One region of the Enterobacter sp. genome, then DNA from elsewhere that is predicted to be linked to it. Evidence: predicted binding sites of a transcription regulator. Region 1 holds the regulator's gene; each other region holds the start of a gene.
What was found. Region 1 encodes PurR, which represses purine synthesis genes. Its sites were predicted from a motif close to CANGCAAACGTTTGCNTG; they were not measured.

Region 1 (10,143 bases):
TCTGCTCAGGCGAAGGGTTATGCGGGCGCGCCGGGCCTTCACAGCCCGGAACAGATCGCCGCATGGCAGAAAATTACCGCAGGCGTTCACGCTGAAGAGGGTCGCATTGCGGTCCAGCTGTGGCATACCGGTCGTATCTCTCACAGCAGCATTCAGCCTGGCGGCCAGGCTCCGGTCTCCGCTTCGGCCCTCAGTGCAAATACCCGCACTTCCCTGCGTGATGAAAACGGTAATGCGATCCGCGTGGATACCTCTATGCCACGTGCCCTGGAGCTGGATGAAATCCCGGGTATCGTTAACGACTTCCGCCAGGCAGTGGCCAACGCTCGTGAAGCCGGTTTTGACCTGATTGAGCTGCACTCCGCGCACGGCTACCTGCTGCACCAGTTCCTGTCACCGTCGTCTAACCATCGCACCGACCAGTACGGCGGCAGCGTCGAAAATCGCGCTCGCCTGGTACTGGAAGTGGTTGATGCCGTATGTCAGGAGTGGAACCCGGATCGTATCGGGATCCGCGTTTCCCCAATCGGTTCTTTCCAGAACGTAGACAACGGTCCGAACGAAGAAGCCGATGCACTGTACCTGATCGAAGAACTGGCTAAACGTGGCATCGCTTATCTGCACATGTCCGAGCCGGACTGGGCCGGCGGCAAGCCATACACTGAGGCTTTCCGTCAGAAAGTGCGCGAACGTTTCCACGGGGTGATCATCGGTGCAGGGGCGTATACGCCGGAGAAAGCCGAAGATCTGATTAATAAAGGGCTGATTGATGCCGTCGCGTTTGGCCGTGACTACATCGCCAACCCGGATCTGGTTGCTCGTCTGCAGAAAAAAGCAGCGCTCAACCCGCAGCGTCCGGAAAGCTTCTACGGCGGCGGCGCGGAAGGCTACACCGACTACCCTTCACTGTAATCTCGCCATTGTTAATTGATAGCGGCGACAGTTCGCCGCTATACTAAAACATCGTTCCTGATCAAAAAGCTTTTTTATTCCATTGGTTAATGAGGAAATTATGCGCCTACTTCACACCATGCTGCGCGTTGGCGACCTGCAACGTTCTATCGATTTCTACACTAACGTCCTGGGCATGAAGCTGCTGCGCACCAGCGAAAACCCGGAATATAAATACTCGCTGGCGTTCGTGGGTTACGGCCCGGAAACGGATGAAGCGGTGATCGAGCTGACCTACAACTGGGGCATTGACAGCTATGAGTTGGGCACGGCCTACGGCCATATCGCGCTGGAAGTGGATAACGCGGCCGATGCGTGCGAACGCATTCGCAAAAATGGCGGTAACGTCACGCGTGAAGCGGGCCCGGTAAAAGGCGGCACCACCATGATTGCGTTTGTGGAAGATCCGGACGGTTACAAAATCGAGCTGATTGAAGCCAAAGACGCCGGTCGCGGTCTGGGCAACTGATCCCTCAGGGCGCAACGTGCGCCCGTAGTTTTACTGCATCACCCCGCAAAATTTGCCATAATGCGCTCTGCTTTTTCCCCATGTAAGAGACCCTGATGTCCGATAACGCTCAATTTAGCGGTCTGTGCGACCGTTTTCGTGGTTTTTATCCCGTTGTCATTGATGTAGAAACAGCCGGATTTAACGCTAAAACCGATGCGCTGCTCGAAATTGCCGCCATCACGCTGAAGATGGATGAACAGGGCTGGCTTACACCGGACACCACGCTGCATTTCCACGTTGAACCTTTCGAAGGGGCAAACTTACAGCCGGAAGCGCTGGCGTTTAACGGTATCGATCCGCATAACCCGCTGCGCGGTGCCGTCAGTGAATATGATGCGCTGCACGCCATTTTTAAAATGGTGCGTAAAGGCATGAAAGAGAGCAACTGCAGCCGCGCCATTATGGTGGCCCATAACGCCACCTTCGATCACAGCTTTACCATGGCTGCCGCGGAGCGCGCGTCGCTCAAACGCAACCCCTTCCACCCTTTTGTCACCTTCGACACCGCCGCATTGAGCGGCCTGGCGCTGGGACAAACGGTGTTATCTAAAGCCTGCATTACGGCTGGCATTCCGTTCGACGGAACGCAGGCGCACTCCGCTCTATACGATACGGAGCGCACCGCAGAGCTGTTCTGTGAGATCGTCAACCGCTGGAAGCGTCTTGGCGGCTGGCCGCTGCCGATGGGTGACAGCGAAGAATAAAAAAAAGCGACCTTATCTGGTCGCTTTTTTATTTGCGCAGAAAATTACTCTGCGTCCGGCTCTTCCGTTTTATACTTCGCCGCCGTCTCTTTGATCAGCTGCTGCAGTTCGCCGCGCTGATACATTTCAATCAGGATATCGCAGCCGCCAACCAGTTCGCCGTCAACCCACAGCTGTGGGAAAGTCGGCCAGTTAGCGTACTTAGGCAGCTCAGCGCGGATGTCCGGATTCTGCAGGATATCAACGTAAGCAAAACGCTCACCACAGGCTGACAGCGCCTGAACCGCTTGTGCGGAGAAGCCGCAGCTTGGCAGCTTCGGAGAACCTTTCATATACAGCAGAATCGGGTTTTCAGCGATCTGGCGCTGGATTTTTTCAATAGTGGTGCTCATGTCTTGCTTCCTTTAACTTCTGTTACGGCATTCGTCTGACATTGTAGCGGTTCAGACTGGCATCGGAAAATAACATTTTTGTCACGTTTATACATTCTACCCCGAGTCACGAAAAGTTGCATTGCAAATGGTGTTTACCCCTGCGGCATTCATGGTTTTGCTTAAGGAGCGGGCAAATGTGCGACAGAACGATGAATTTTTTTGCACTTGCTAACGAAACACGATTGTAGATTGAAAAATGCTATTAACTTTCTGGCTTTTTATAGATTAGAATCGACGGGCTTTGTAAATCACACGCGGGTATTATTGATGACCTGCATTTATCAGGGGACTGCCCAGTGGCGCGGATAAATAAAATCTCGATCACGCTCTGTGCTTTACTGTTTACTTCACTCACTTTCACGCCAGTGGCAAACGCCTCTCAGCAGGCGCGGCATTCTGCTGTACAAAAAAACCATCTGGTGAAAGCCACAGAACGTAAGAAAAAAACCACCGCTAAGAACGACAAGAAAAAAACACCGGCTCAGACGAAACAGACCGCTTCCAGCAAAACAAAAACAAAACCTTCCCGCACTGCCCACTCTGCCAAAAGTAAAGCTTCGCAAACCGCCTCTAACCTCGTTACTGAAAAATGCATCACGCGTAAAGGCCATAAGGCGAAATGCACGAAGATCACGAAAATTGCTGAAGTGCATAAAGTGCGCGTACAGAAAGCGCAAAAAACCGCAATGAATAAGCTGATGGGGCAGATTGGCAAACCTTATCACTGGGGTGGGACTTCGCCGCGTACCGGTTTTGACTGCAGCGGCCTCGTCTATTACGCCTATAAAGATCTGGTCAAGTTCCGCATTCCTCGTACCGCCAATGAGATGTACCACCTCCGCGATGCCTCACCGGTTGACCGCGGTGAGCTGGAAAATGGCGATCTGGTGTTCTTCCGCACCCAGGGTCGCGGCACGGCTGACCACGTCGGCGTCTATGTCGGCAACGGGAAATTCATCCAGTCTCCACGTAGCGGTCAGGATATTCAGATCACCTCTCTCAGTGAAGACTACTGGGTACGCCACTACGTCGGCGCGCGTCGCGTGATGACGCCGAAAACCATTCGCTAACCCCTGCCCTGCCACACCCGTGGCAGGGTAAGTTCCTCTTTTGCATACCCTTTCAATTTGCTATCCTGTCCTTGTTGTCTGTGTGGTTATTGGCAACGCAAAATACAATAAGGAGAGAAGCAATGTCGTTCGAATTACCTGCACTACCGTATGCAAAAGACGCCCTGGCCCCGCACATTTCTGCGGAAACCCTGGAATATCACTACGGCAAACATCACCAGACTTACGTCACCAACCTGAACAACCTGATCAAGGGCACCGATTTTGAAGGCAAAACGCTGGAAGAGATCGTCCGCAGCTCTGAGGGTGGCGTATTCAACAACGCAGCTCAGGTGTGGAACCACACCTTCTACTGGCACTGCCTGGCGCCGAATGCCGGCGGTGAACCTGTCGGTGAACTGGCTACCGCTATCAACGCCGCATTTAGCAGCTTCGCGGACTTCAAGGCGAAATTCACCGATGCCGCCATCAAGAACTTCGGTTCAGGCTGGACGTGGCTGGTTAAAGAGGCGGATGGCAAACTGGCTATCGTATCCACTTCTAACGCGGGCACCCCGCTGACCACCAGCGCGAAGCCGCTGATGACCGTGGACGTATGGGAACACGCTTACTACATCGATTACCGTAACGCGCGCCCGAACTACCTGGAACACTTCTGGGCATTGGTTAACTGGGACTTTGTGGCGAAGAACTTCGCCGCGTAAAAGACACGCAGAAGGGTTCGCCCTTCTGCGTTTTTGGTTTATTCCGCAGCGCAGGCTGCTTCTGGCTGTTTACGCCCCGACATCATCACCAACAGCAGGCCGAGCGCGGCAATGATTGCCCCCATCACCGGCACAAAGCTGTATCCCAGACCACCTGAAATCACGACCCCACCGGCCGCCGCACCGAGCGCATTGCCCAGGTTAAAGGCACCGATATTGACCGAGGATGAGAGGCCCGGCGCTTCATGCGCAACACGCATCACGCGCATCTGCAGCGGTGGCACCACGGCGAACGTTGCTGCACCCCAGACGACCATCGCCACCGCGGCGCCAAACTCGTTTCGCGCCAGCCACGGAATGGCAATCATGATGACAATCAGCAGAGTTAAGAAGCCCTTCAGCGTCCCGCTCACGGAACGGTCGGCAAATTTCCCACCGAGATAGTTACCGATCGAGAAGCCCACGCCAATCAGCACCAGCATCGCGGTCACAAAGAGAGGCGTTGCGTGGGTAATGTCATGCAGTACCGGTGAAATATAGGTATAGAGGGTAAACATCGCCCCTGCCCCGAGAACGGTGGTAAGCAGCGCGGAAAGCACCTGCGGGCGCATCAGCACCGCCAGCTCCTTACGCACTTCCGGACGTTCTCCGGCGCTGCCTTTCGGCAGGGAGAAGAACAATGCCACCATCGCGACCACGCCCAGCCCGGCCGTCGCCAGGAAAGACATACGCCAGCCGATCGCTTCTCCCAGCCAGGTTGCCGCAGGAACACCGCCGATGTTAGCGATGGTCAGCCCCATAAACATGGTGGCCACGGCGCTCGCCTGCTTGTGTTTTGGCACCACGCTTGCCGCCACGACCGACCCCAGCCCAAAGAACGCGCCGTGGTTGAGGCTTGTCAGAATACGTGACAGCATCAGCGTGGTGTAGTCCGGCGAAATGGCCGAAAGCACGTTGCCGAGGGTGAAAATCGCCATCAGGAAAATCAGCGCATTGCGGCGCGCGCGATGAGAAAGCAGAAGCGTCATCAGCGGCGCTCCCACCATCACGCCGATAGCGTAGGCGCTGATCAACATGCCTGCCGCAGGGATCGAGACGTCCACGCCGCGGGCGATGACGGGCAGTAACCCCATCGGGGAGAATTCAGTGGTGCCAATCCCAAAAGCGCCAATCGCCAGGGCCAGCAGGGGAAAATTGATTTTCATGCGTCAACTCCGGATGCCGTGTCATGTGGTGACACAGAACAAAGAAGCGGAAAGCATGACATCAATCACAAAAAATGAGAAGTTAACAAAATGGCAAAAGATTTTTGCCAGAGAAGTAACAATCCGGGGAGTCGGGAGGGAGTAGGCTCTCCCTCCGCGTAAATCAGTGCAGCGCAGCCGTCAGACCGGCCGCAACAATCAGAGCCAGCACAACAACGGTGGTGAACAGCGAAAACTTAAGATCGGTACTCATCAATTTTTCTCCTTTTAATCCCCACACGAAAAGTGAGCTTGCTCATTTTTGCACAGATTACGTCAAAAATCTTCCTGGATTTATACTGATAACCACTTTACCTCTTCCCCTTTTCATCAAGATAGGACAAAATTCCACGCTAAATTTATTAGCGTACCGGCCATTGACCCCCTCCTGACGTCCCGTGTCGTTTTCCCGGCGTGCCGCAATTCAAGATTGCGTGATAAGGGTGAGAGAAGGCAAACGTTTACCTTCAAGTTTTTCAGGAGCTTAGGATATGGTCTGGAGTGACATTTAATGGCAACAATTAAAGACGTAGCAAAACGCGCAAACGTTTCCACTACAACCGTATCACATGTAATTAACAAAACCCGCTTTGTGGCGGAAGAGACGCGCAACGCCGTCTGGGCAGCGATCAAGGAGCTGCACTATTCGCCAAGTGCGGTCGCGCGTAGCCTCAAGGTTAATCACACCAAGTCCATTGGATTGCTGGCGACCAGTAGTGAAGCGGCCTATTTTGCCGAGATCATTGAAGCGGTTGAAAAAAACTGCTTCCAGAAAGGCTATACCCTGATTCTGGGCAACGCGTGGAACAGCATTGAAAAACAGCGCGCCTACCTGTCGATGATGGCGCAGAAGCGCGTTGACGGCCTGCTGGTAATGTGTTCCGAGTATCCGGAATCCGTGCTGTCGATGCTCGAAGAGTATCGCCATATCCCCATGGTCGTTATGGACTGGGGCGAAGCGCGTGCGGATTTCACCGACTCCGTTATCGACAATGCCTTTGAAGGCGGTTACATGGCCGGACGTTACCTGATCGAACGCGGTCACCGCGAGATTGGCGTGATCCCGGGTCCGCTGGAGCGCAACACCGGCGCGGGCCGTCTGGCCGGTTTTATGAAAGCGATGGAAGAAGCGCTGATCACCGTGCCGGAAAACTGGATCGTGCAGGGCGACTTTGAGCCGGAATCAGGCTACCGCGCGATGCAGCAGATCGTTTCCCAGCCGCACCGTCCGACCGCCGTTTTCTGCGGGGGTGACATCATGGCCATGGGCGCGCTCTGCGCCGCCGATGAACTGGGTCTGCGCGTACCGCAGGATATTTCCGTGATCGGGTATGACAACGTGCGTAACGCGCGCTTCTTCACCCCAGCGCTGACCACCATTCACCAGCCGAAAGATTCGCTGGGCGAAACGGCCTTCAATATGCTGCTCGACAGGATCGTCAACAAGCGCGAAGAGTCGCAGTCCATTGAAGTTCACCCGCGCCTGATTGAACGCCGTTCCGTAGCGGACGGTCCGTTCCGCGACTACCGTCGTTAATCCCTTTACGGGGCCAGCTACGCTGGCTCCCGTAACCATTCCCGGTTCAGCGTTTCGCTGTCCCCCAGATAATCCAGCAGCCAGGCCATGGCGGGCGAGACATCATTTTGTTGCCAGGTCAGGCAGCAGGCCGCGTCCGGGAACGGATTTTCCAGCGTCAGTTCAACCCATTCGCCGGTATCGATGCGCGGACGCGCAAAATGAACGGGCACCATCGCGACGCACAGTCCGGCACTGAGGCACGTCGCCGACGATTCCCAGTCCGGAGCCACCACCCGCCGCTGGTTGTCCAGAAGCCAGGTGATACGCTTGGGCAATGAACGGGACGTATCCTCCAGCACCAGCGAGGGCCAGTTGCGCAGAGTATCGTCGCTAAGCGGCCCGTCCATCGCTGCCAGAGGATGATCGCTGGCCACCACGCATTTCCAGCTCAGCATCCCCATGTCGCGAAAGGCGTAACGTCCCCCGACCGGGATCGCCTGCGTCGCGCCAATCGCCATCTCCGCCCTGCCGTCCGCCAGCGCATCCCACACCCCGTTGAACACCTCCTGCGAGACCCGCAGCTCAACGTCAGAGAAATGACGATAGAAATCGACAATCATCTGTCGGGTGCGTTCCGGCTTCACGATGTTATCCACCGCGATGGAAAGATGTCCCCGCCAGCCGTTGGCGATCTGCTGGCACTGTTCGCGGGTGATCTGCATTTTTTTGATAACAGAACGCCCTTCCTTCAAAAACCACGCCCCGGCGGGCGTCAATTCCACGTCACGATGCCGCCGCTCAAACAGCGGAACCGCCAGCCACTCCTCCAGTTGACGCACCGTGTAGCTGATGGCTGAAGGGACGCGGTGCAGCTCCTGCGCCGCACCGCTGAAGCTGCCGTTACGCGCGACAGCATCGACCACTTCAAGAGAATAATCTGACCACATTTTCTGCCTGCAAAAAATTTGAATGCACCCGCCAAATATTAGCGTTTCACAAGCGGCTTTGCACTCCCTACACTCAGCGCCAATGTATACCTGCCTCCTCAGGAGAATAAAATAATGCAACCCAGGAACGGTTTTTTAGTCTGGCTCGGCGGCTTAAGCGTGCTGGGCTTTTTGGCCACCGATATGTACCTGCCGGCTTTTGCCGCGATGCAGGAAGATTTGCAAACCCCCGCTGCCGCCATCAGTGCCAGCCTGAGTTTGTTCCTCGCCGGTTTTGCTTTTGCACAGCTGCTCTGGGGACCGCTCTCGGATCGCTTTGGTCGTAAACCGGTACTGCTGCTGGGTCTGGCCATTTTTGCCGTGGGCTGCCTGGGGATGTTATGGGTACGCGACGCCACCTGGCTGCTGGTGCTGCGTTTTATTCAGGCTGTAGGCGTCTGTGCCGCGGCCGTGACCTGGCAGGCGCTGGTGACCGACTACTACCCGGCTAACCGCACAAATCGTATTTTCGCCACCATTATGCCGCTGGTGGGCCTCTCCCCTGCCCTGGCTCCGCTGCTGGGCAGCTGGATCCTCGCGCATTTCGACTGGCAGGCCATCTTCGCCACGCTGTTTGCCATTACCCTGGTACTGATGCTGCCGGCTCTCGCCCTCAAGCCCGCGCATAAAAAAGAGGCGCATGCCGACGCGAAGCCGATTACCTTCACCTCGCTGTTGAGCGCCAAAGCGTATCGCGGGAATGTCCTGATCTATGCCGCCTGCTCGGCAAGCTTCTTCGCATGGCTCACCGGCTCGCCGTTCATTCTGCACGATATGGGTTACAGTCCGGCAGCCATCGGCCTGAGCTATGTTCCGCAGACAATCGCGTTCCTTGTGGGCGGGTACGGCTGTCGCGCGGCGCTGCAAAGATGGGAGGGCCAGCAGATGCTGCCGTGGCTGCTGGTGCTGTATGCGCTGAGCGTCATCGGGACATGGGCCGTTGGCTTTATTCCGGGTGCCGGTCTGGCCGAAATTTTGATCCCGTTCTGCGTAATGGCCATTGCGAACGGGGCGATTTACCCTATCGTTGTGGCGCAGGCCCTGCGACCGTTCCCGCAGGCAACAGGCCGCGCCGCCGCGCTGCAGAACACCCTGCAGCTGGGTTTGTGCTTCCTGGCAAGCCTGGTGGTCTCGGCGCTGATTGCTACGCCGCTTTTGACCACCACCAGCGTGATGCTGTTCACCGTAGCGCTGGCGGTATTGGGCTATCGCATGCAGGCCTCCGCACAGCGTGAGCAGGATAACGGTGCTCAGGTGGAAACCTCGCATGCCTGATTGCGCCAGAAATCATGTTATATTTCAGTGATTAGGTTGCTAACAATTTTCTATTGAATCACCAAATTTTGAAGCCTATACTAAATTTGGTTCGATTAAATACGATAAATATTAAGTGTTAACGGGAGCCGGAGTGCTCCCGTTTTACCATGGAAGGCATTTCGGCAAGGGTTATCTCCCTTCCTCTGTTCTACGTCGGATACTAGCCTCGCGGTATTTACCGTGAGATTTCTCACAAACCAAAAAAAGCGTCTACGCTGTTTTAAGGTTCTGATCACAGTAGGGTGATGGAGAAGCTATGAGTTCATCGTGTATAGAAGAAGTCAGCGTTCCGGACGATAACTGGTCCCGGATCGTCAGTGAACTGTTAGGTCGAGCAGGCATCACTACCAATGGATCATCGCCATCCGATCCTCAGGTTAAACATCCCGACTTTTTTAAACGCGTGTTGCGGGAAGGGTCGTTAGGCCTGGGAGAAAGCTACATGGACGGCTGGTGGGAGTGTGAACGTCTGGATACCTTTTTCGCCAGCGTGTTGCGTGCCGGTCTTGAAAATCAACTCCCTCGCAACCTGAAAGACACCCTGCGCGTCGCCTCTGCCCGACTTTTCAATCTCCAGAGTAAAAAACGCGCATGGATCGTTGGCAAAGAACATTACGATCTTGGCAACGATTTGTTCAGCCGTATGCTGGACCCTTTCATGCAATACTCCTGCGCCTACTGGAAAGAGGCCTCTACGCTTGAA
Region 2 (10,143 bases), on a different contig from region 1:
CACCCGTCGGCCCCAGGAACAGGAACGAACCAATCGGGCGGTTTGGATCGGACAGCCCTGCACGGCTACGACGAATAGCGTTCGATACCGCCTCAACCGCTTCGTTTTGACCAATCACACGATTGTGGAGATCGTTCTCCATGCGCAGCAGTTTTTCACGCTCGCCTTCCAGCATGCGCGCCACGGGAATACCGGTCCAGCGCGCCAGGACTTCCGCGATCTCGGCATCCGTCACTTTATTACGCAACAGACGCATCGTTTTACCTTCTGACTGCGTCGCTATCTCAAGCTGTTTTTCCAGCTCAGGAATTTTGCCGTACTGCAGTTCAGACATCCGAGCCAGATCGCCCACGCGTCGCGCCTGCTCAATGGCAATTTTTGCCTGTTCGAGTTCAGCTTTAATGGTCTGCGTACCGGAAAGGGAGGCTTTCTCGGCTTTCCACTCTTCTTCCAGCTCAGAATACTGGCGCTCTTTATCGTCCAGCTCTTCATTGAGCATATCGAGGCGTTTCTTACTGGCTTCATCAGACTCTTTCTTCAGCGCCTGCTGTTCCAGCTTGAGCTGAATGATGCGTCGGTCGAGTCGGTCCAGCTCTTCCGGCTTCGAGTCAATCTGCATACGAATGCTCGACGCCGCTTCATCAATCAGGTCGATCGCTTTATCCGGCAGCTGACGGTCAGCAATATAACGATGCGAAAGCGTCGCCGCCGCAACGATGGCCGGGTCAGTGATCTGTACATGGTGGTGCAGTTCATAGCGCTCTTTCAGACCACGCAGGATCGCGATGGTATCTTCAACGCTTGGCTCGGCAACAAACACTTTCTGGAAACGACGTTCCAGCGCAGCATCTTTCTCAATGTACTGACGGTACTCATCCAGCGTAGTGGCACCGACGCAGTGAAGTTCACCGCGCGCCAGCGCAGGTTTCAGCATGTTCCCGGCATCCATCGCGCCGTCCGCTTTACCCGCGCCGACCATGGTGTGCAGTTCATCGATAAACAGAATGACGTTGCCTTCCTGCTTCGCCAGGTCGTTAAGCACGCCTTTAAGGCGCTCTTCGAACTCGCCGCGGTATTTCGCACCGGCCACCAGCGCGCCCATATCCAGCGCCAGTACGCGACGGCCTTTCAGCCCTTCCGGCACTTCACCGTTCACAATACGCTGCGCCAGCCCTTCAACGATGGCGGTTTTACCGACACCCGGTTCACCAATCAGCACCGGGTTGTTCTTGGTACGACGTTGCAGTACCTGAATGGTACGACGAATTTCTTCGTCACGGCCGATCACCGGGTCAAGTTTGCCCTGTTCAGCACGCTCGGTCAGATCGACCGTAAATTTCTTCAAAGCCTGACGTTGGTCTTCGGCTCCCTGATCGTTCACGCTTTCACCTCCGCGCATGTTCTCAATCGCCTGAGTCACATTGGCGGTGGTCGCACCGGCGGATTTCAGCAGGTCGGTCAAGGTACCGCGTGATTCAAGCGCCGCCAGAACAAACAGCTCTGACGAAATAAAGTTGTCCCCACGTTTTTGCGCCAGCTTGTCGCAAAGGTTCAGGACGCGCACCAGATCCTGCGACGGCTGAACGTCGCCGCCGGTCCCTTCGACCTGCGGTAAACGGCTCAGCGCCTGATCGATAGCGGTGCGTAACTGGCCAGCATTAATGCCAGCGGACGTTAATAAAGGACGTACCGATCCCCCTTCCTGATTCAGCAAGGCGCTCATTAAATGAAGAGGTTCGATAAATTGGTTGTCGTGCCCCAGTGCGAGGGACTGGGCATCGGCGAGAGCAAGCTGGAATTTATTAGTAAGACGATCCAGACGCATAACTCCTCCCATAACAGGTCAAATTTGCTACTGGAGATTAAATGAGGTCATCCCTCAATTATTCAAGGTTAATGACCTGAATTATGTGAAAAGAAAACGGCACGTGCCGGATCGTCTTGATTCTTTAGGTTATATCAGCCAAATGAAACTTGCCATACGCCCCGTCGTCTTGTCGCGGCGATAAGAGAAAAAATCACCCTTTTCGGTGAATGTACAGCGATCGCCGCCGAAGATCTGCGTTATGCCGACGCTGTTCAGGCGCTGACAAGCAAGCTGGTAAATATCGGCCAGATATTTATCTCCAGAAGGCAGGAAGGCGTCCACCGCTTGCGGATCTTTATCCATAAAGGCTTCGCGAACCTCCGGCCCCACTTCAAAAGCGCGAGGACCAATGGCCGGGCCAAGCCAGGCCATAATATTGGCGGGCTCATCCTTAAAGCAGGCAACTGTCTCTTCCAGCACGCCTTCACACAGTCCACGCCAGCCCGCGTGTGCTGCAGCCACCTCGGTGCCTGAACGGTTACAGAAAAGTACCGGCAGACAATCGGCGGTCATCACGGCACAAACGGTTCCCTGAGTATTGCTGTAAGAGGCATCAGCGCGTTTAGAAGCAAAGGGTTCCCCCGTCAACTTCAGCACCGCCTTGCCATGAACCTGTTCCAGCCAGACCGGTTTCGACGGCAGGTTCCCCGCAGCAAACAGACGTCTGCGGTTCTCTTCAACATGTTCCAGGTTATCGCCACAGTGCGCGCCGAGGTTCAACGACTCCCACGCGCCCTGGCTAACACCGCCAATACGTGTTGAACTGCAGGCGACCACGCCGGCAGGCAATGGCCACTCCGGGACAATCAGTTTGGTCATAACCAGTCCACTTGATCCTTATGTTCTTCGAAATCAGCACGCATGGCGTCAATAAGCTCCACCATATCCTGCGGGATAGGCGCATGCCACTCCATCTGAATACCGGTGATCGGATGGTAAAGGCGCAGCATGGTCGCGTGCAGCGCCTGACGATCGAATTTACGCAATACGCTGATGAACTCATCCGACGCGCCCTTAGGCGGACGTGGACGACCACCGTAGACCTGATCCCCCACCAGCGGATGGGTAATGTGGGCCATATGCACGCGGATCTGGTGAGTACGCCCGGTCTCCAGACGCAGACGCAGACGCGTATGAATGCGGAAATGTTCCATAATGCGATAGTGCGTCACGGCGGGTTTACCCATCGGATGCACCGACATGTGGGTACGCTTGGTCGGGTGACGGCTGATAGGCTCTTCTACCGTCCCGCCAGAGGTCATATGCCCAATGGCTACCGCCTCATACTCACGGGTGATTTCGCGCAGCTGTAGCGACTCCACCAGACGTGTCTGAGCAGGAACGGTCTTCGCCACCACCATCAGACCGGTAGTGTCTTTATCCAGACGGTGCACGATGCCCGCGCGCGGAACATCCGCGATCGGCGGATAGTAATGGAGAAGCGCGTTAAGTACCGTACCGTCAGGATTCCCCGCGCCCGGATGAACAACCAGGTCGCGCGGCTTGTTGATTACCAGTATGTCATCATCTTCATAGACGATGTCCAGTGGGATATCCTGCGGCTCGAAGCGGATTTCCTCTTCGATTTCAGCATTGATGGCGACAGCTTCCCCACCTAACACTTTCTCTTTTGGTTTGTCCCAGATCTTGCCGTTTACCATCACGCGCTGGTCAAGGATCCATTCTTTTATGCGTGAACGCGAATAATCAGGGAACAATTCGGCCAAAGCCTGATCTAAGCGTTGACCGAGCTGATTTTCGGAGACTGTTGCGGTGAGTTCTACTCGTTGTGCCATAAACTGCTTCTTCGTTTAACGTTGGGTTTTACGGCTTTGCCGTTTAATATAGTGTGCTATTGTAGCTGGTCTTAATCGGGAGCAGGAACAGAGTTTCTCCCGGACAAACATTTGAGGAAAGTCAAAACGTCATGACGCGCATGAAATATCTGGTGGCAGCGGCCACGTTGAGCCTGGCTTTGGTGGGCTGCTCCGGTTCAAATGAACAGGTCCCTGACAATCCGCCGAATGAAATCTATGCGACTGCACAACAAAAGTTGCAGGACGGTAACTGGAAACAGGCGATAACGCAACTGGAAGCGTTGGATAATCGCTATCCATTTGGTCCGTATTCGCAGCAGGTGCAGTTAGATCTCATCTATGCATACTATAAAAATGCCGATCTGCCGCTGGCTCAGGCAACCATCGATCGTTTCATGCGTCTGAACCCGACTCATCCTAACATCGACTACGTGATGTACATGCGCGGCCTCACCAACATGGCGCTGGACGACAGTGCGCTGCAGGGCTTCTTCGGCGTGGATCGTTCCGACCGTGACCCGCAGCATGCGCGTGATGCCTTCAATGATTTCTCCAAGCTGGTGCGCGGCTATCCAAACAGCCAGTACGTGACCGACGCCACCAAACGTCTGGTGTTCCTGAAAGATCGTCTGGCGAAATATGAATACTCCGTGGCGGAATATTATACCCGCCGTGGCGCATGGGTTGCCGTGGTTAACCGCGTAGAAGGTATGCTGCGCGATTACCCGGATACTCAGGCAACGCGCGACGGCCTGAAGCTGATGGAAAATGCTTACCGTCAGATGCAGATGACCGCTCAGGCTGAAAAAGTGGCGAAAATCATCGCCGCGAACAGCAGCAACACCTGATTTTGCCTCAATGCAAAACGGCAGCCCGCTGGCTGCCGTTTTTTTATTCGTTTCTGAGCATCGCTGAAGCGCCTTAGCCTCAACACATCCTGTCAACTATGGCCCCAATTTATGCCTTCTACAAGGTAAATCTCACCTCTTCCTGCCCTGCCTCACAAAAAAGATTCCCTGACAAAAACCGACAAAATAACGTGATCTAAATCACACATTTTGACATTGGGTCGGGTATGCTGGAATCACCAAGACGGAAAGACAAGAGGTAAAATTTATGACAATGAACATTACCAGTAAACAAATGGAAATTACTCCGGCAATTCGCCAGCACGTCGCAGACCGTCTCGCCAAACTGGATAAATGGCAAACTCATTTGATTAATCCACATATCATCCTGTCCAAGGAGCCGCAGGGTTTCATCGCTGACGCAACTATCAATACTCCAAACGGCCATCTGGTCGCCAGCGCAAAACACGAGGATATGTACACCGCTATTAACGATTTGATCAACAAGCTGGAACGGCAGCTCAATAAAGTGCAACACAAAGGTGAAGCCCGTCGCGCCACAACATCGGTGAAAGACGCCAGCTTCGCGGAAGAAGTTGAAGAAGAGTAATCCTTTAAATTGAGTGTACCGCCAACGCGCCTTCGGGCGCGTTTTTTGTTTTTTATTGACAGGGTGAAAACAGTACGGGTACTTTAACGGTATCAATCGCAGGATGACTTTATGAAACTTACGCCGTTCTTCTTCGCATTCTTTTTTACCTTCCCCTGAACGGGAGGCGTTTCGTCGTGTGATAAAGAATGCGAAGACGAACAACAAGGCCTCCCACACCGGGGGGCCTTTTTTATTGATAACGATAAAATGAGACAGGCAACACTATGACACCGGAAAACCCGTTACTGGATCTGCGCGTAAAAATCAGCGCGCTGGATGAGAAACTGCTGGCGCTGCTGGCCGAACGCCGCGCCCTTGCCGTTGAAGTAGGCAAAGCCAAGCTGGACTCCCATCGTCCGGTCCGTGATATCGACCGCGAGCGGGATCTTCTGGAACGTCTCATTCAGCTCGGCAAAGCGCATCACCTCGATGCCCACTACATAACCCGGTTGTTCCAGCTCATCATTGAAGACTCCGTTCTGACCCAGCAAGCGTTACTCCAGCAGCACCTCAATAAAACCAATCCACACTCTGCGCGTATCGCCTTCCTGGGACCGAAGGGCTCTTATTCTCACCTGGCCGCACGTCAGTACGCTGCACGCCATTTCGAAGAGTTTATCGAGAGCGGCTGCGCGAAGTTTGCCGACATTTTTAACCAGGTCGAGACCGGCCAGGCGGATTACGCCGTGGTGCCGATTGAAAACACCAGCTCCGGCGCCATCAACGATGTCTACGACTTGCTGCAGCACACCAGCCTGTCGCTGGTCGGCGAGCTGACGATCCCTATCGATCACTGCGTGCTGGTATCCGGTTCAACGGACCTGAACACGATCGAAACGGTTTACAGTCATCCGCAGCCGTTCCAGCAGTGCAGCCAGTTCCTGAACCGCTATCCGAACTGGAAAATTGAGTACACCGAAAGCACCTCGGCGGCGATGGAAAAAGTGGCGCAGGCTAATTCCCCCACCGTCGCGGCGCTCGGCAGCGAAGCGGGCGGCGCGCTGTATGGCCTGCAGGTGCTGGAACGCAACCTGGCAAACCAGACGCAAAACATTACCCGCTTCGTGGTGCTGGCCCGCAAGGCAATCAATGTGTCTGACCAGGTACCCGCCAAAACCACGCTGCTGATGGCAACCGGCCAACAGGCCGGTGCGCTGGTTGAAGCCCTGCTGGTGCTGCGTAATCACAACCTGATCATGACCAGGCTGGAATCACGCCCAATCCACGGTAACCCGTGGGAAGAGATGTTTTACCTCGACATCCAGGCCAACCTGGAGTCCGCTTCCATGCAGAAAGCTCTCCGCGAGCTGGGCGAGATCACGCGTTCCATGAAGGTGCTGGGCTGCTACCCGAGCGAAAACGTCGTGCCGGTCGATCCAATCTAACGTTCGATAAAGCGGCTTTTCTTCATCCCTGCCACGCCCACCGGCAGGGTGAAGATGGCCCCGGAAAGCGGATATTTCGCCACCTCCTCCGCCTCCATATTCTCCCGCGTGGTGGTAATAAACAGCGTTTTCATGTCATCGCCGCCAAAGCAGACCATCGTCGGGCAACGCACCGGCATGCGATACTCTTCCAGCTGCTCCCCTTGCGGTGAAAAACGCGCGATGCGCCAGCCGTCAAACAGCGCGCTCCAGTAACAGCCTTCCACATCCATCGCCGCGCCGTCCGGTATCCCCTCGCCCTCTTTAAACTGACGAAACACCTCGCGCCTGCCGGGTTCGCCCTGCTCATCAAGCGGCGTACGATAGATCACACCGTTTGGCGTATCTGAGGTAAACATCCACTGCTTATCCGGGCTAAACGCTAAGCCGTTATGCCCGTGGATATCGCACTGGATCACCTTCGGCGTCAGGTCGTTGTCGATGCGCATCAGCAGGGCGCCGTTGTAATCTCCCGGCCCCCAGAACGTGCCCGCATAGAAGCGGCCCTGGTGATCGGTACCTCCATCGTTAAAACGCGCCAGCTGCGGGTTAGAGGGGTTATCACACACCTTGCGGCGCAGCAGGCCGTGTTTATCGGTCAGCCAGATACCCGTTCTCATCGCAACGATAAAACCACCCTGCTCGCGCAACGCGAAACAGCCCACCTCCTCGTGGAAAGAGAGTACGGTGTGTTCCGCCGTCGGCAGATGGTAGCGGTGGATCTCTCCTTCCAGAATATCGGCCCAGTAGAGCGCCTGCTCTTCGGCGCTCCAAGTCGGGCATTCAGGCAAATGCCCGGTGTAATTTAACAGCAGCTGCGGTTCGGCCATGACAGTTCCCCAAAATGAAAAAAGCCAGCATTGCTGGCTTTCAGTATATACATCATCGCATTACTGGCGACTGTCATTTGCCTGGCGCAATAAAGTCCGACTCTCATTCTGGAAACGCTGCGCGTAGTCGCCAAACCAGTGTTCGACCTTGCGGAAGCTATCGATAAACGCCTGCTTGTCTCCGTGCTCCAGCAGCGTAATGGCTTCACCAAAGCGCTGATAGTAGCGCTTGATCAGCGCCAGGTTGTTCTCGGAGGACATAATAATGTCCGCGTAAAGCTGCGGATCCTGCGCAAAGAGACGCCCGACCATCGCCAGCTCCAGACGATAGATAGGTGAAGAGAGCGCCAGAAGCTGTTCAAGCTGTACGTTCTCTTCCGCCAGATGCAGACCGTAGGCAAACGTGGCAAAGTGGCGCAGCGCCTGAATGAACGCCATGTTCTGGTCGTGCTCAACCGCGCTGATGCGGTGCAGTCGTGCCCCCCATACCTGAATCTGTTCCAGGAACCACTGATAGGCTTCCGGCTGACGACCGTCGCAGTAAACCACCACCTGCTTAGCAAGGCTGCCGCTGTCCGGGCCAAACATCGGGTGCAGACCCAGCACCGGACCCGTATGAGCAGCCAGCATTGCCTGCAGCGGACCATTTTTGACGGAGGCCAGATCCACCAGGATGCAATCTTTCGGTAAAGGAGGCAGCTTCCCGATGATTTGCTCCGTCACGTGGATCGGCACGCTGACGATAACCATCCCTGCATCTTTCATGAGTTCCGGAGCATGCGCCCAGTCCTCTTTTTCCAGAATGCGCACCTGATAGCCAGAAAGCGTAAGCATCTTTTCAAACAGGCGCCCCATCTGCCCAGCACCGCCGACAATCACGACCGGACGCAGGGAAGGACAGAGAGTTTTAAAGCCCTTGTCGTTTTCGCTGGAATAGGACTCCCGCATCACGCGACGCAGAACATCCTCAATCAAATCCGGCGAAACGCCCAGCGCCTGCGCCTCTTTACGGCGGGAGGCGAGCATAGAGGCTTCGCGCTCCGGGACGTAAATCGGCAGGCCGTATTTGCTTTTCACCTCACCGACTTCGGCAACCAGCGCCATGCGGCGCGCCAGCAGATCCAGCAGCGCCTTATCCACTTCATCAATTTGATCGCGCAGTGCGGTCAATTCAGCAACCATAACTACCCTCTTAAGCCAGACGCGTCGCCAGCTGGCCGTTTAAATCTTTATGGATCTCACGCAGCAGTGCATCGGTCGTCTCCCAGCTGATGCAGGCATCCGTCACGGAGACGCCGTGCTTCATGGCGCTGCGCGGTTGTTCAGATGATTGATTGCCTTCATGAATATTGCTTTCAATCATCAGACCGATAATCGAACGATTGCCATCTTTGATCTGTGCGACCACGGATTCCGCAACCGCAGGCTGGCGACGGTAATCTTTATTCGAGTTACCATGACTGCAATCTACCATCAGTGCCGGGCGCAGTCCCGCCTGCTCCATCTCTTTTTCACACTGGGCCACGTCCGCCGGGCTGTAGTTAGGGGCTTTACCGCCGCGCAGGATCACGTGGCCGTCCGGGTTACCCTGCGTTTGCAGGAGGCATACCTGGCCTGCCTGGTTGATACCGACGAAACGGTGCGGCATGGCGGCAGCGCGCATGGCATTAATCGCCGTCGCCAGGCTGCCATCGGTACCGTTTTTAAAACCAACCGGCATCGACAGGCCAGACGCCATCTCGCGGTGGGTTTGCGATTCTGTGGTACGCGCGCCAATCGCGGACCAGCTGAACAGATCGCCCAGGTACTGCGGGCTGTTCGGATCCAGCGCTTCGGTTGCCAGCGGCAGCCCCATGCTGACCAACTCCACCAGCAGGCGACGCGCAATCTTCAGGCCTGCTTCCACATCAAACGAGCCATCCATGTGCGGATCGTTAATCAACCCTTTCCAGCCGACGGTAGTACGTGGCTTCTCAAAATAGACGCGCATCACCAGATAGAGGCTATCGCTGACCTCCTCCGCTAATGCTTTAAATCGACGAGCGTACTCAATGGCGGTTTCAGGATCGTGAATGGAGCAAGGACCACACACCACCAGCAGGCGCGGATCGCGGCCGGCGATGATATTTGAGATGGTCTGACGCGAGTGCTCAATCTGAGCCTCCTGCGCGACGCTCAGCGGAAATTCTGCTTTCAGTTGATCCGGGGTAATTAAAACCTGTTCGTCAGTGATATGTACGTTGTTCAGCGCGTCTTTTTGCATGATGGCGATCCTGTAAAGCTCGTTTGCGATAGTTGTTTTCCTCAATGAGGTGAAACCACGATACCATAAAAAGTAAACATTTCAATCCAAAATACGTACACATTACTTTACACAAACCAATTTATTGCAAAAAACAGCCGCCAAAAACGTAAACTTTAAATTACAGACATATATTCTTAAGCCAGGCTATGCTGAAGAAAAAAGGAGAATGGCTATGCGTTCAATTGCTCTCATGCTGTTGTCGCTGTTTTTAACGGGCTGCCAGATCAATCCTTATACCTTTCAGCCCGACTGGACCAGTCCCTCCTGGTTTGATGCAGGTAAAGAAGACGCCATGAATGGCCTGCCGGTTAAAGATAACCAGACCCTGGCCGATAGTTTTAACGACACCCACGTTGATCGTAGTGAATATCTTCGCGGCTACGCTGACGGCCAAAAGAAA
Region 3 (10,143 bases), on a different contig from region 1:
TCCTTCGGCGGTTTAGCGGTCAGCGGTGTCGACGGTGAGGCTGGATTGCTGCGACTGGGTTTTGTCCTGATGGTGGTACCAGGCGCCAATCGAGGAGTAAACGAAGCGGCCAAAGAAAAACAGAAAGCTGATGAGCAGTATGATGCGGGTCATTCGGGTGTTAAATCGATGTCGTTTGCGCATACGCGTGACCTGACTCACTCTGTTTATCCTGGGTAAGCCCTTTTGGGCGATAGGGATATTAAGGCACAGCGGGAAGAAGGGGTCAATTCTGCAGTGTGTAAATAACCGTCAATGTATACATTAATTAATGTTATTGAATTTAATTAATGCATTTACCATATTGATAATATGAAGAAAATTATTTCAAAAAAAACACCACAAAGAGTAATTTGCGTAAAGTAGTTTGATTTAAGTCAACGGATTCCCGGCCCTGATATTTAAAATCCTTCCTCCACACAGTTCGCCCCGCACGCCGCCGGGCGGCGCGTACGTCAGGTTGGATGCCTGTCTTTATTTTCCCTCTGGAGCGAAAGGGGTTTAACCGGGCATCTATGAACATTCTCGCTTTCCTGAAAAAAAATGAAAACCGCTGGTGGGCATTGCCGCTTATTTTGCCTGTGGTTTTACTTCCCGTGCTGAGCATCGCGAATACCTTCACGCAGCTGGGAGACGGCATTGCGGCACTCTATTATTTACCCCTCTCATTTTTGCTTTCGCTGATGATGTTCTTTGGGCTGGAAGCGCTGCCTGGGATCGTATTGTCGCTGTTTATCCGCTATTACCCCTCGGTCGGCATGTTCGAAACGGTCGCTGGTATGCTCCATTTTGTCGTCCCTTTAGTGCTGAGCTGGGGCGGCTACCGGGTGTTTGCGCCCAGACGGAATATGACCGCATACGGCGACATCCGGCTGATGGCGCAGCGCATCTTCTGGCAGGTCTTCTGCCCCGCGACGCTATTTCTGGTGCTGTTTCAGTTTGCGGTGTATTTAGGCGTGTATGAGAGCCGGCAGAGCCTTGCGGGATTAAACCCTCTTAATATTCGCACGCTCATCAACTATCAGACGCTGCTGGTCAGCGGGCTGACGGGCGTGCCGCTGAGCTATCTGCTGATCCGCCTGATTCGCCATCCGCGCTATCTCAAAAGCCTTCTCTCGCAGATCCGTGCCCAGATAGATAAAAAGGTGACGGTCATTGAGTTTCTGATGTGGGCGATTGCGCTAGGCGGGCTGCTTACGCTGCTGCTGCTCCCGATGAATGAAAACAGCTCCATTTTCACCACGAACTACACCCTGTCGCTGCTCATGCCGGTGATGCTCTGGGGCGCGATGCGTTTTGGCTATAAGCTGATTTCGCTTATATGGACGCCGATACTGCTGGTATCTATCCACTATTTTTACCGCTATATCCCGGTCAACCCGGGGTATGACATTCAGCTGGCGATCACCTCTTCCAGTTACCTGGTCTTCTCGTTCGTGGTGGTTTTTATGTCGATGCTGGCAACCCGGCAGCGCGCGGTGAACAAACGCTCGCGCAGGCTGGCGCTGCTCGATCCGGTCGTCCATATGCCTAACCTGCGGGCGCTGTCGCGCGATCTGGCGAAAAACCCGTGGTCGGCGCTCTGCCTGCTGCGTATTCCGGAGCTGGAAATTCTGGGCCGAAATTACGGCGTGTTGCTGCGGATTCAGTACAAGCAGCAGCTGGCGCAGTGGGTGAACGGTACTCTCCAGCCCAGCGAGCAGGTGTACCACCTGACCGGGTGCGACATGGCGGTACGCCTCAACGCGGAATCGCACCAGCAGCGGATTGAAACCCTGGACGAGCATATCAAACAATTCCGCTTTGTCTGGGACGGCATGCCGCTTCAGCCGCAGGTGGGAGTGAGCTATTGCTATGTCCGGTCCCCGGTTAACCATCTGTATCTGGTGCTGGGTGAACTGGGCGTGGTTGCCGACCTGTCGCTCGCCTCTAACCATCCGGAAAATCTTCAGCAGCGTGGGGCCGTCCATTTGCAGCGTAACCTGAAGGATAAAGTTGCGATGATGAGCCGCCTGCAAAAGGCGCTTGATAACGACGAATTCACCCTGCTGGTTCAACCCGTTCGCGGCCTGCGTGGCGATTGCTATCACGAAGTCCTGCTCCGGATGCCGGATGCCAGCGGGCTATTGATCTCTCCCGATCGGTTCCTGCCCGTCGCGCAGGAGTTTGGCCTCTCCTCGCGGGTGGATTTGTGGGTGCTGGAGTATACTCTGCGCTTCCTGGCCGCGCATCGCGAAAGGCTGCCGGGCCAGCGTTTCGCCATTAATCTGGCCCCCTCAACCGTATGTCGGGTGCAGTTTCCGCTTGAGGTCAGTCGCCTGCTGGCGAAATACGCCATTGAGCCGTGGCAGCTAATTTTTGAAGTGACGGAGTGCAGCACCTTTTGCAATGCGGAGCAGGCGCTACACATCCTCCGGCAGCTGCAGAAAATGGGGGTACGTATTGCGATTGATGATTTTGGCACCGGCTATGCGAGCTATGCGCGGCTGAAAAGCGTGGATGCGGATATTCTCAAGATCGACGGCAGCTTTATCCGCAATATCGTCAACAACAGCCTGGATTATCAGATTGTGGCGTCTATCTGCCATCTGGCGCGCATGAAGAAGATGCTGGTGGTGGCGGAGTACGTCGAAACCGAAGAGATACGTAGCGCGGTTCACGCGCTAGGCATCGATTATGTGCAGGGCTATCTGATTGGCAGACCGGCGCCGCTTGAGTCGCTGCTGGAAGCTGAGGCGTCCTGCGCGGACGCCTGAACCGTTACGCGGCGACGTCGGCGCTCTCTTCTTCGATTTTGAGCAGCCAGCCGGTGACCGCTTCCCAGTACTGCTGTTCTTTTTCCAGGTCCAGCAGGACCAGCGCGTTCTGGCTGAACCAGTCGTGCGGGAAGCTCAGCGTCCAGTGATGGTCGTCGGTTTTAAGCTTCAGCGTGGGCGGCGTGGTGGTGGCCTGGCGCTGGTTATTGAGCAGTACGCCCAGACGCAGCAGCTGTATAAGCGGCAGGAACTGTTTTTTCTTGAACAGCGTGAAGCGCGGCAGGTCGTCGAGCTTGATGGCTTTGCGGTGATAACGCACCAGGGTCGCCATCATGGTTTGCTGCTCCTGGTTGAAGCCAGGCAGATCGCTATTTTGCAGAATGTAGGCCGAATGGCGATGCATCCCGCTGTGGTTGATGTTGAGCCCCACCTCGTGGAGCATTGCGGCCCATTTTAACAGCGCGGCAAGCTGCGGGTGCGCGAGCTTCGGATTCTGCTCTTCCCACTGCTCGTACATCTGCACCGTGGTGTCCAGCACGCGCTTCGCCTGCTCGCGGTCGATATTGTACTGGTTAGCCAGGCTTTGTGCGGTGCGGCTGCGAATATCCTGATGGCGGAAGCGGCCTTCCATCTCATACAGCACACCTTCGCGCAGCGCGCCGTCGGAAAGGCGCAGCTCTTTAATGGCGAGGGCATCAAACACGCCGCAGAGGATGGCCAGCCCCGGAACGAAGACCACCTTACGCTCGTCGGAAAGCCCCGGCAGGCTTAAGGCGTCAAAACTTTTATGCTTCAGCACCTCTTCGGTCAGCAATGTCAGGCGTTCGGGCGTGATAAACCCGTCTTTTTCACCCATCGCCAGCAGCACTTCATGCGCCGCTTTGATGGTACCCGACGCGCCCAGCGCCACGTTCCAGCCCTGGATACGGTACTGCCAGGCCAGGTTTTCCAGCTTCTGGACGGCCGCCATCCGCGCACGCTGGAAGTTCTCGCGGGTGATGCAACCGCCCGGGAAATACATCTGTGCGAAGCTGACGCATCCCATACGGCGGCTTTCCACCAGGCGCGGCTCAAAGTCTTCGCCGATCACAAGCTCCGTAGAACCGCCGCCGATGTCGATCACCAGCTTGCGCCCTTTTTCCGGCTGGGTGTGCTCGACGCCCATGAAGATCAGACGCGCTTCCTCGTTGCCGGAGATGATCTCAATCGGGTAGGGGATCACCTTTTCGGCCCGCTTGAGAAACTCAGGTGCGTTCAGGGCCTGGCGTAGGGTGTGGGTGCCCACGATGCAAACGCTGGAGGGCGAGAAGCCCTGCAGGCGTTCAGCAAACAGCGACAGGCAGTTTAACCCGCGCTCCATCGCCTCTTCGCTGAGCATGCTGCGTTCATCAAGACCATCCGCCAGGTGTACGCGCTGCTTCAGACGACCGATGATCTGCAACGCGCCATCTACCTCACGGGCGATGACCATGTGGAAACTATTAGAGCCAAGATCGACCGCGGCGAATTCCTGCGGGCGTGGGGTCTTATCATTTATCGGCATAGGTTAATCGGGTTGCTCGAGTGATTTGATATAGTCGTAAATCGCCAGTTGCGACCGCACTTTACGGCGGTTGCCGCGCGGTACATAGCGGTTACTGAGTTCTTTGTCGATATAGCGTGCTTTCACGGTATCGCTAAACAGAATCTCGATGATGTCGAGGATCTGCTGCTTCAGGCGCGGATCCAGCAGCGGTGCCGCGACTTCAATTCGGTAGTCAATATTGCGCGTCATCCAGTCTGCCGAAGAGAGATAGACCTGTTTATCACCCGCATTATCGAAAATATAGACCCGATCGTGCTCCAGGTAGCGGTCAACAATGCTGATCACGCGAATATTGTCGCTGATGCCTTCCAGTTCCGGGATCAGCGAGCACATGCCGCGGATCAGAAGATTAACCGGTACGCCGGAGCTGGACGCCGCATAGAGCCTGTCCACCAGCCCTTTATCGACAAGGTTGTTAAGCTTCAGCGTGATGCCGGACGACAGCCCTTTCTGGGCATTGGCGATCTCTTTATCGATCATATCGTACAGCAGACGGCGCGAGTTCTGCGGCGAGACCAGCAGATAGTCGAAGCTCACCGGACGGTACGGGTTTTCGATAAAGTTAAAGACCCGGCGCACTTCGTTAGTGATGCGGGCATCGGCAGTTAAGAGCGAGTAGTCGGTATAAATTCGCGCGGTTTTCTCGTTAAAGTTCCCGGTACCGATGTGGGCATAACGCACCACCTCATCGCCCTCTTTACGAGAGATGAGGAACAGCTTGGCGTGAATTTTCAGCCCTGGCGCGGAGAAAATGACGTGCACACCGGCTTCCGTCAGACGACGCGCCCAGTGAATGTTCGCCTCTTCGTCGAAGCGCGCCTGCAGCTCAACCACCACGGTGACTTTTTTGGCGTTGTGCGCCGCGTGGATCATCGCATCGATGATGCGAGAATCTTTTGCCACGCGGTAGATGTTGATTTTGATCGCCAGCACGCTCGGGTCGAACGAGGCCTGACGCAGCAGTTCCAGCACGTGCTCGAAGGTGTGGTACGGATAGTAGAGCAGGACATCGCGTTCGCGGATGGCGTCGAATCCGTTGCGGAATTTATCGAACCAGAGATGGCGCAGGCGCGGCAGCGGCTTGTTCACCAGGTTGGCTTTGCCGACGTTCGGGAAGCCAATAAAATCTTTAAAGTTGTGGTAACGACCACCCGGAACGATGGAGTCATAGCGCGAAATGGTCAGTTTCTCACGCAGCATCTCCACCATGGCGTCCGGCATATCGCGCTGATAGACGAAGCGCACCGGTTCAGCCGTCAGGCGCTGTTTCAGGCTGGATGACATCAGCTCCATCAGGCTGGCTTCCATCTCGTGCACCAGGTCATATTCGGCGTCACGAGTCATTTTCATCGAGTAGGCGTTTAACGCATCGTAATCGAAGAAGCCTTTGAAGATGTCGTCCAGACAGTAGCGCAGGATGTTATCCAGCAGGATCATTGGTTTGCGTCTGCGCGGGGTTTCCGGCGGCAGATTCACAAAGCGCGGCACCTTGTCGGATGGGATCTCCAGCAGCGCGTAACGGATAGATTCACCGCGAATAATTTCCACCGCCAGGTAGGTGTAGTCATCTTTCAAAAACTGCACCAGATCGGTTTCGCGGTTGATCAGAATGGGGGTAATGTGCTGGCGCAGATAGTGTTTGAAGTAGTGGCGCAGCCAGTTTTGTTGGTTAACGGAAAGCTGGCGTTCGTTAATCAGGAAGATTTGATTGCGCGCCATCTCCAGCAGCAGTTCGTTATACAGGCCGTCAAATTCCTGATCGGCTTTCAGCACGCGGGACTGGATTTTGCCCAGCAGATGCCGCGAGTGCGAGTTTAAGCCCTGTTCTTCGCTGATAATGATGCGTCTTTTCAGCTCGGCAAAGCGAACCTTGTAGAACTCATCCAGGTTGTTCGAATAAATACCCAAAAAACGCATGCGCTCGATCAGCGGGTTACTTTTGTCTGCCGCTTCCTGGAGTACACGTTCGTTGAATGCTAACCAGCTTAGCTCTTTCTCGATATATAACTTTTCCTGACCCATTACAGCTCACACTCCAGTTCAATCACAGGACGTGGTAAATCCGTCTCGTCCTTATTATGGCGAGCATTTCCACGATATGTCCAACAGTGCCAGAAAAGTATGACAGTTATTTTTTTTGTTGGGGAATTTAGAGGGTTGGGGAGGGGACATTCGGGTAATGCATCAGGCAGGTCGGGTAAGCGCAGAAGCGCCACCCGACATAATAAACTACTCTTCCGCCGCATGACCCTGCGGAGGTAACTTAACGCCGTCCAGCCAGGCAGCGCCGTCGCGCATCTCGAGACGTCCGTCGACAAACCAGCTTACCACCAGCGGGTAAATGGCGTGTTCCTGGGTCTGCACGCGTTCGGTCACGTCTTCTTCGCTATCGCCGTCAAAGACCGGGACTTTCGCCTGCAGGATAACCGGACCGCCGTCCAGCTCGTCGGTAACGAAATGCACGGAGGTGCCATGCTCCTCATCGCCATTTTCCAGAACCTGACGATGGGTATGCAGGCCGGGATATTTCGGCAGAAGAGAAGGGTGAATATTCAGCAGACGTCCGGCGAAGTGTTCTACAAAAGCCGGGCTCAGAATGCGCATATAGCCCGCCAGCACGACTACGTCCGGCGCGTAGGCATCAATCTCATGCACCAGCTCGCGGTCAAAGGCTTCACGCCCGGCAAACTGGCTGGCTTCCAGCGCGTGCGCGGGAATGTTCGCTTCCCGCGCGCGCTCAAGGCCGAACGCGTCGGCCTTGTTGCTGAATACTGCCCGAATGGTGCCGTTGATTTTCTTCTGCTTGCAGGCGTCTATGATGGCCTGCAAATTGCTTCCGTTGCCGGAAATGAGCACCACGATGTTTTTCATTCAATGACCACACGCTGTTCGGAATCGGAGGCTTTAATCGTACCGATTTTCCACGCGTTTTCACCTTTCTCCGTCAGCAGCTTCACTGCTTTATCCGCTTCGCTTGCCGGCAGGGCGATAACCATGCCCACGCCGCAGTTAAAGGTACGGTACATTTCGTGAGAGCTCACGTTGCCCGCGGTCTGCAGCCAGTTAAACACGGCTGGCCACTGCCATGAGGATTCGTCGATCACCGCCTGGGTGTTGTCCGGCAGAACGCGCGGAATATTTTCCCAGAAGCCGCCGCCGGTCAGGTGGGCAATGGCGTGAACGTCGACGTTCTCGATAAGCTCGAGCACGTTCTTCACGTAGATACGTGTTGGCGCAAGCAGATGGTCAGCCAGTGGTTTACCGTCAAGCTCGGTGGTCAGCGGATCACAGCCGCTCACTTCGAGGATTTTACGCACCAGGGAGTAGCCGTTAGAGTGCGGGCCGCTGGAGGCCAGCGCGATCAGCACATCGCCATCGGCCACTTTGCTGCCGTCGATAATTTCTGATTTTTCTACTACGCCGACGCAGAAGCCCGCGACGTCATAATCTTCGCCGTGATACATGCCCGGCATTTCTGCGGTTTCACCACCGACCAGCGCGCAGCCAGACTGCAGACAGCCTTCGGCGATACCGTTAATCACGCTTGCCGCGGTATCTACGTCCAGTTTGCCAGTCGCGTAGTAATCGAGGAAGAACAGCGGCTCTGCGCCCTGTACCACCAGGTCATTCACGCACATCGCGACCAGATCGATACCGATCGTGTCGTGACGTTTTAAATCCATCGCCAGGCGCAGCTTGGTGCCTACACCGTCAGTACCCGAGACCAGAACAGGTTCACGATATTTTTGCGGCAGCGCGCACAGTGCGCCGAATCCACCCAGACCACCCATCACTTCCGGGCGGCGGGTTTTTTTCACCACACCTTTGATTCGGTCAACCAGCGCATTACCTGCGTCAATATCAACACCGGCATCTTTGTAGCTGAGAGAAGTTTTGTTGGTCACGGCTTAAATCCCCACGCGATTGCATAGCTAGTAAGAAAAATCGGCGCAATTCTAACAGTCCAGGCAAACGTTTGCGAGCCTATTCTGGACGTGGAGATCTTTTTTTCTGTGCACCCCGTGAATGCAGCCAAACTTGACTCTGTTCACGAAAATGAAACCGGTTTCTGAGAACTGCTTGCAACGGTTATTCCCTTTGCACATCATCGAACTGAAACCGGTTTCTGTAATTGTTTTTGCAGAAAATAACGCAGAATGAGGGAAAGCGAATGTCAGGATTTAAAGCAGATTTTCTGTGGGGTGGGGCCGTTGCGGCGCACCAGCTGGAAGGCGGCTGGAAAGAGGGTGGCAAAGGCGTGAGCGTGGCCGATGTCATGACCGCGGGCGCGCACGGCGTGCCGCGTGAAATCACCAACGGCGTGCTGGAAGGGAAAAATTACCCTAACCATGAAGCCATCGATTTCTACCACCGCTATAAAGAAGACATCAAACTCTTTGCCGAGATGGGGTTCAAATGCTTCCGCACCTCTATTGCCTGGACGCGGATCTTCCCGAAAGGCGACGAGCTTGAGCCTAACGAGGCTGGCCTGAAATTCTATGACGACCTGTTCGACGAATGCCTGAAGTACGGCATCGAACCGGTTATCACCCTGTCTCACTTCGAGATGCCTTTCCATCTGGTCACTGAATACGGCGGCTGGCGCAACCGTAAGCTGATCGACTTCTTCGTTCGTTTTGCAAAAGTGGTATTCCAGCGCTATCAGCATAAAGTGAAGTACTGGATGACCTTCAACGAGATCAACAACCAGGCCAACTTCCACGAAGACTTTGCGCCGTTCACTAACTCCGGGCTGAAGTACGCGCCGGGTGAAGACCGTGAGCCGGTGATGTTCCAGGCGGCGCACTATGAGCTGGTGGCCAGCGCCCTGGCGGTGAAGGCGGGGCGTGAGATTAACCCGTCGCTGCAGATTGGCTGCATGATTGCCATGTGTCCTATCTACCCGCTCACCTGCGCGCCGGACGATATGATGATGGCGATGAACGCCATGCACCGCCGCTACTGGTTCACCGACGTGCACGTGCGCGGCAGGTACCCGCAGCATCTGCTCAACTACTTTGCGCGTCGCGGCTTTACGCTGGATATTACCGAAGAAGATAAAGCCGCGCTGACGCAGGGCTGCGTGGACTACATCGGCTTCAGCTACTATATGTCCTTCGCCACCAAGGCGACGTCGGATAACCCGCAGCTGGATTACGACGAGAGCAAGAGCCTGGTCACTAACCCGTACGTGCAGAAATCGGACTGGGGCTGGCAGATTGACCCGGTGGGGCTGCGCTACTCCCTCAACTGGTTCTGGGATCACTATCAGCTGCCGCTGTTTATCGTTGAGAACGGCTTTGGCGCGATCGACGTGCAGGAGAGCGACGGCACGGTGAACGACCAGTACCGCATTGACTACCTGTCCGCCCACATCCGCGAGATGAAAAAAGCGGTGGAGGAAGATGGCGTGGATCTGATGGGCTATACCCCGTGGGGCTGTATCGACCTCGTTTCTGCCGGTACGGGCGAAATGAAAAAACGCTACGGCTTTATCTTTGTCGACAAAGACAATGAAGGCAACGGCACGCTGAACCGCAGCAAGAAGAAATCGTTCGACTGGTATAAGCAGGTAATTGCGAGCAACGGCGATAGCCTGTAATTGCCGGGTGGCGCTAACGCTTACCCGACCTACACTACACGTAGGTCCGCGTAAGCGCAGCGCCACCGGGCAGAACCCGCACCCAAGCCGGAGTCTTGCCTCCGGTTTTTTTTGTCTCTAAATCACTTTGCTTGATATACGTCAAGCAAGATGGGTATGGC

Region 2: the regulator PurR is predicted to act here: its motif matches at 4,686-4,703, upstream of raiA (ribosome-associated translation inhibitor RaiA).
Region 3: the regulator PurR is predicted to act here: its motif matches at 8,346-8,363, upstream of purM (phosphoribosylformylglycinamidine cyclo-ligase).

Annotation. Positions count from the first base shown of each region.
Region 1 is NZ_CDRQYH010000023.1:16,989-27,131, reverse strand. It holds gene nemA (N-ethylmaleimide reductase) at 1-912, shown strand, start outside; gene gloA (lactoylglutathione lyase) at 1,013-1,420, shown strand; gene rnt (ribonuclease T) at 1,516-2,166, shown strand; gene grxD (monothiol glutaredoxin 4) at 2,211-2,558, opposite strand; gene ACWYRJ_RS09515 (C40 family peptidase) at 2,897-3,670, shown strand; gene sodB (superoxide dismutase [Fe]) at 3,793-4,374, shown strand; gene ACWYRJ_RS09505 (MFS transporter) at 4,413-5,579, opposite strand; gene cydH (cytochrome bd-I oxidase subunit CydH) at 5,743-5,832, opposite strand; gene purR (HTH-type transcriptional repressor PurR) at 6,130-7,155, shown strand; gene punR (DNA-binding transcriptional activator PunR) at 7,173-8,084, opposite strand; gene punC (purine nucleoside transporter PunC) at 8,199-9,398, shown strand; gene cfa (cyclopropane fatty acyl phospholipid synthase) at 9,697-10,143, shown strand, end outside.
Region 2 is NZ_CDRQYH010000100.1:1,219-11,361, forward strand. It holds gene clpB (ATP-dependent chaperone ClpB) at 1-1,825, opposite strand, end outside; gene yfiH (purine nucleoside phosphorylase YfiH) at 1,955-2,686, opposite strand; gene rluD (23S rRNA pseudouridine(1911/1915/1917) synthase RluD) at 2,683-3,663, opposite strand; gene bamD (outer membrane protein assembly factor BamD) at 3,795-4,532, shown strand; gene raiA (ribosome-associated translation inhibitor RaiA) at 4,801-5,142, shown strand; Phe leader region at 5,253-5,378, shown strand; gene pheL (pheA operon leader peptide PheL) at 5,254-5,301, shown strand; gene pheA (bifunctional chorismate mutase/prephenate dehydratase) at 5,409-6,569, shown strand; gene ACWYRJ_RS19445 (SMP-30/gluconolactonase/LRE family protein) at 6,566-7,438, opposite strand; gene tyrA (bifunctional chorismate mutase/prephenate dehydrogenase) at 7,499-8,620, opposite strand; gene aroF (3-deoxy-7-phosphoheptulonate synthase AroF) at 8,631-9,701, opposite strand; gene ACWYRJ_RS19460 (DUF2799 domain-containing protein) at 9,916-10,143, shown strand, end outside.
Region 3 is NZ_CDRQYH010000003.1:41,644-51,786, reverse strand. It holds gene ACWYRJ_RS01755 (LysR family transcriptional regulator) at 1-16, shown strand, start outside; gene ACWYRJ_RS01750 (YfgG family protein) at 13-201, opposite strand; gene ACWYRJ_RS01745 (EAL domain-containing protein) at 555-2,795, shown strand; gene ppx (exopolyphosphatase) at 2,800-4,338, opposite strand; gene ppk1 (polyphosphate kinase 1) at 4,342-6,402, opposite strand; gene purN (phosphoribosylglycinamide formyltransferase) at 6,610-7,251, opposite strand; gene purM (phosphoribosylformylglycinamidine cyclo-ligase) at 7,248-8,285, opposite strand; gene ACWYRJ_RS01720 (6-phospho-beta-glucosidase) at 8,552-9,982, shown strand.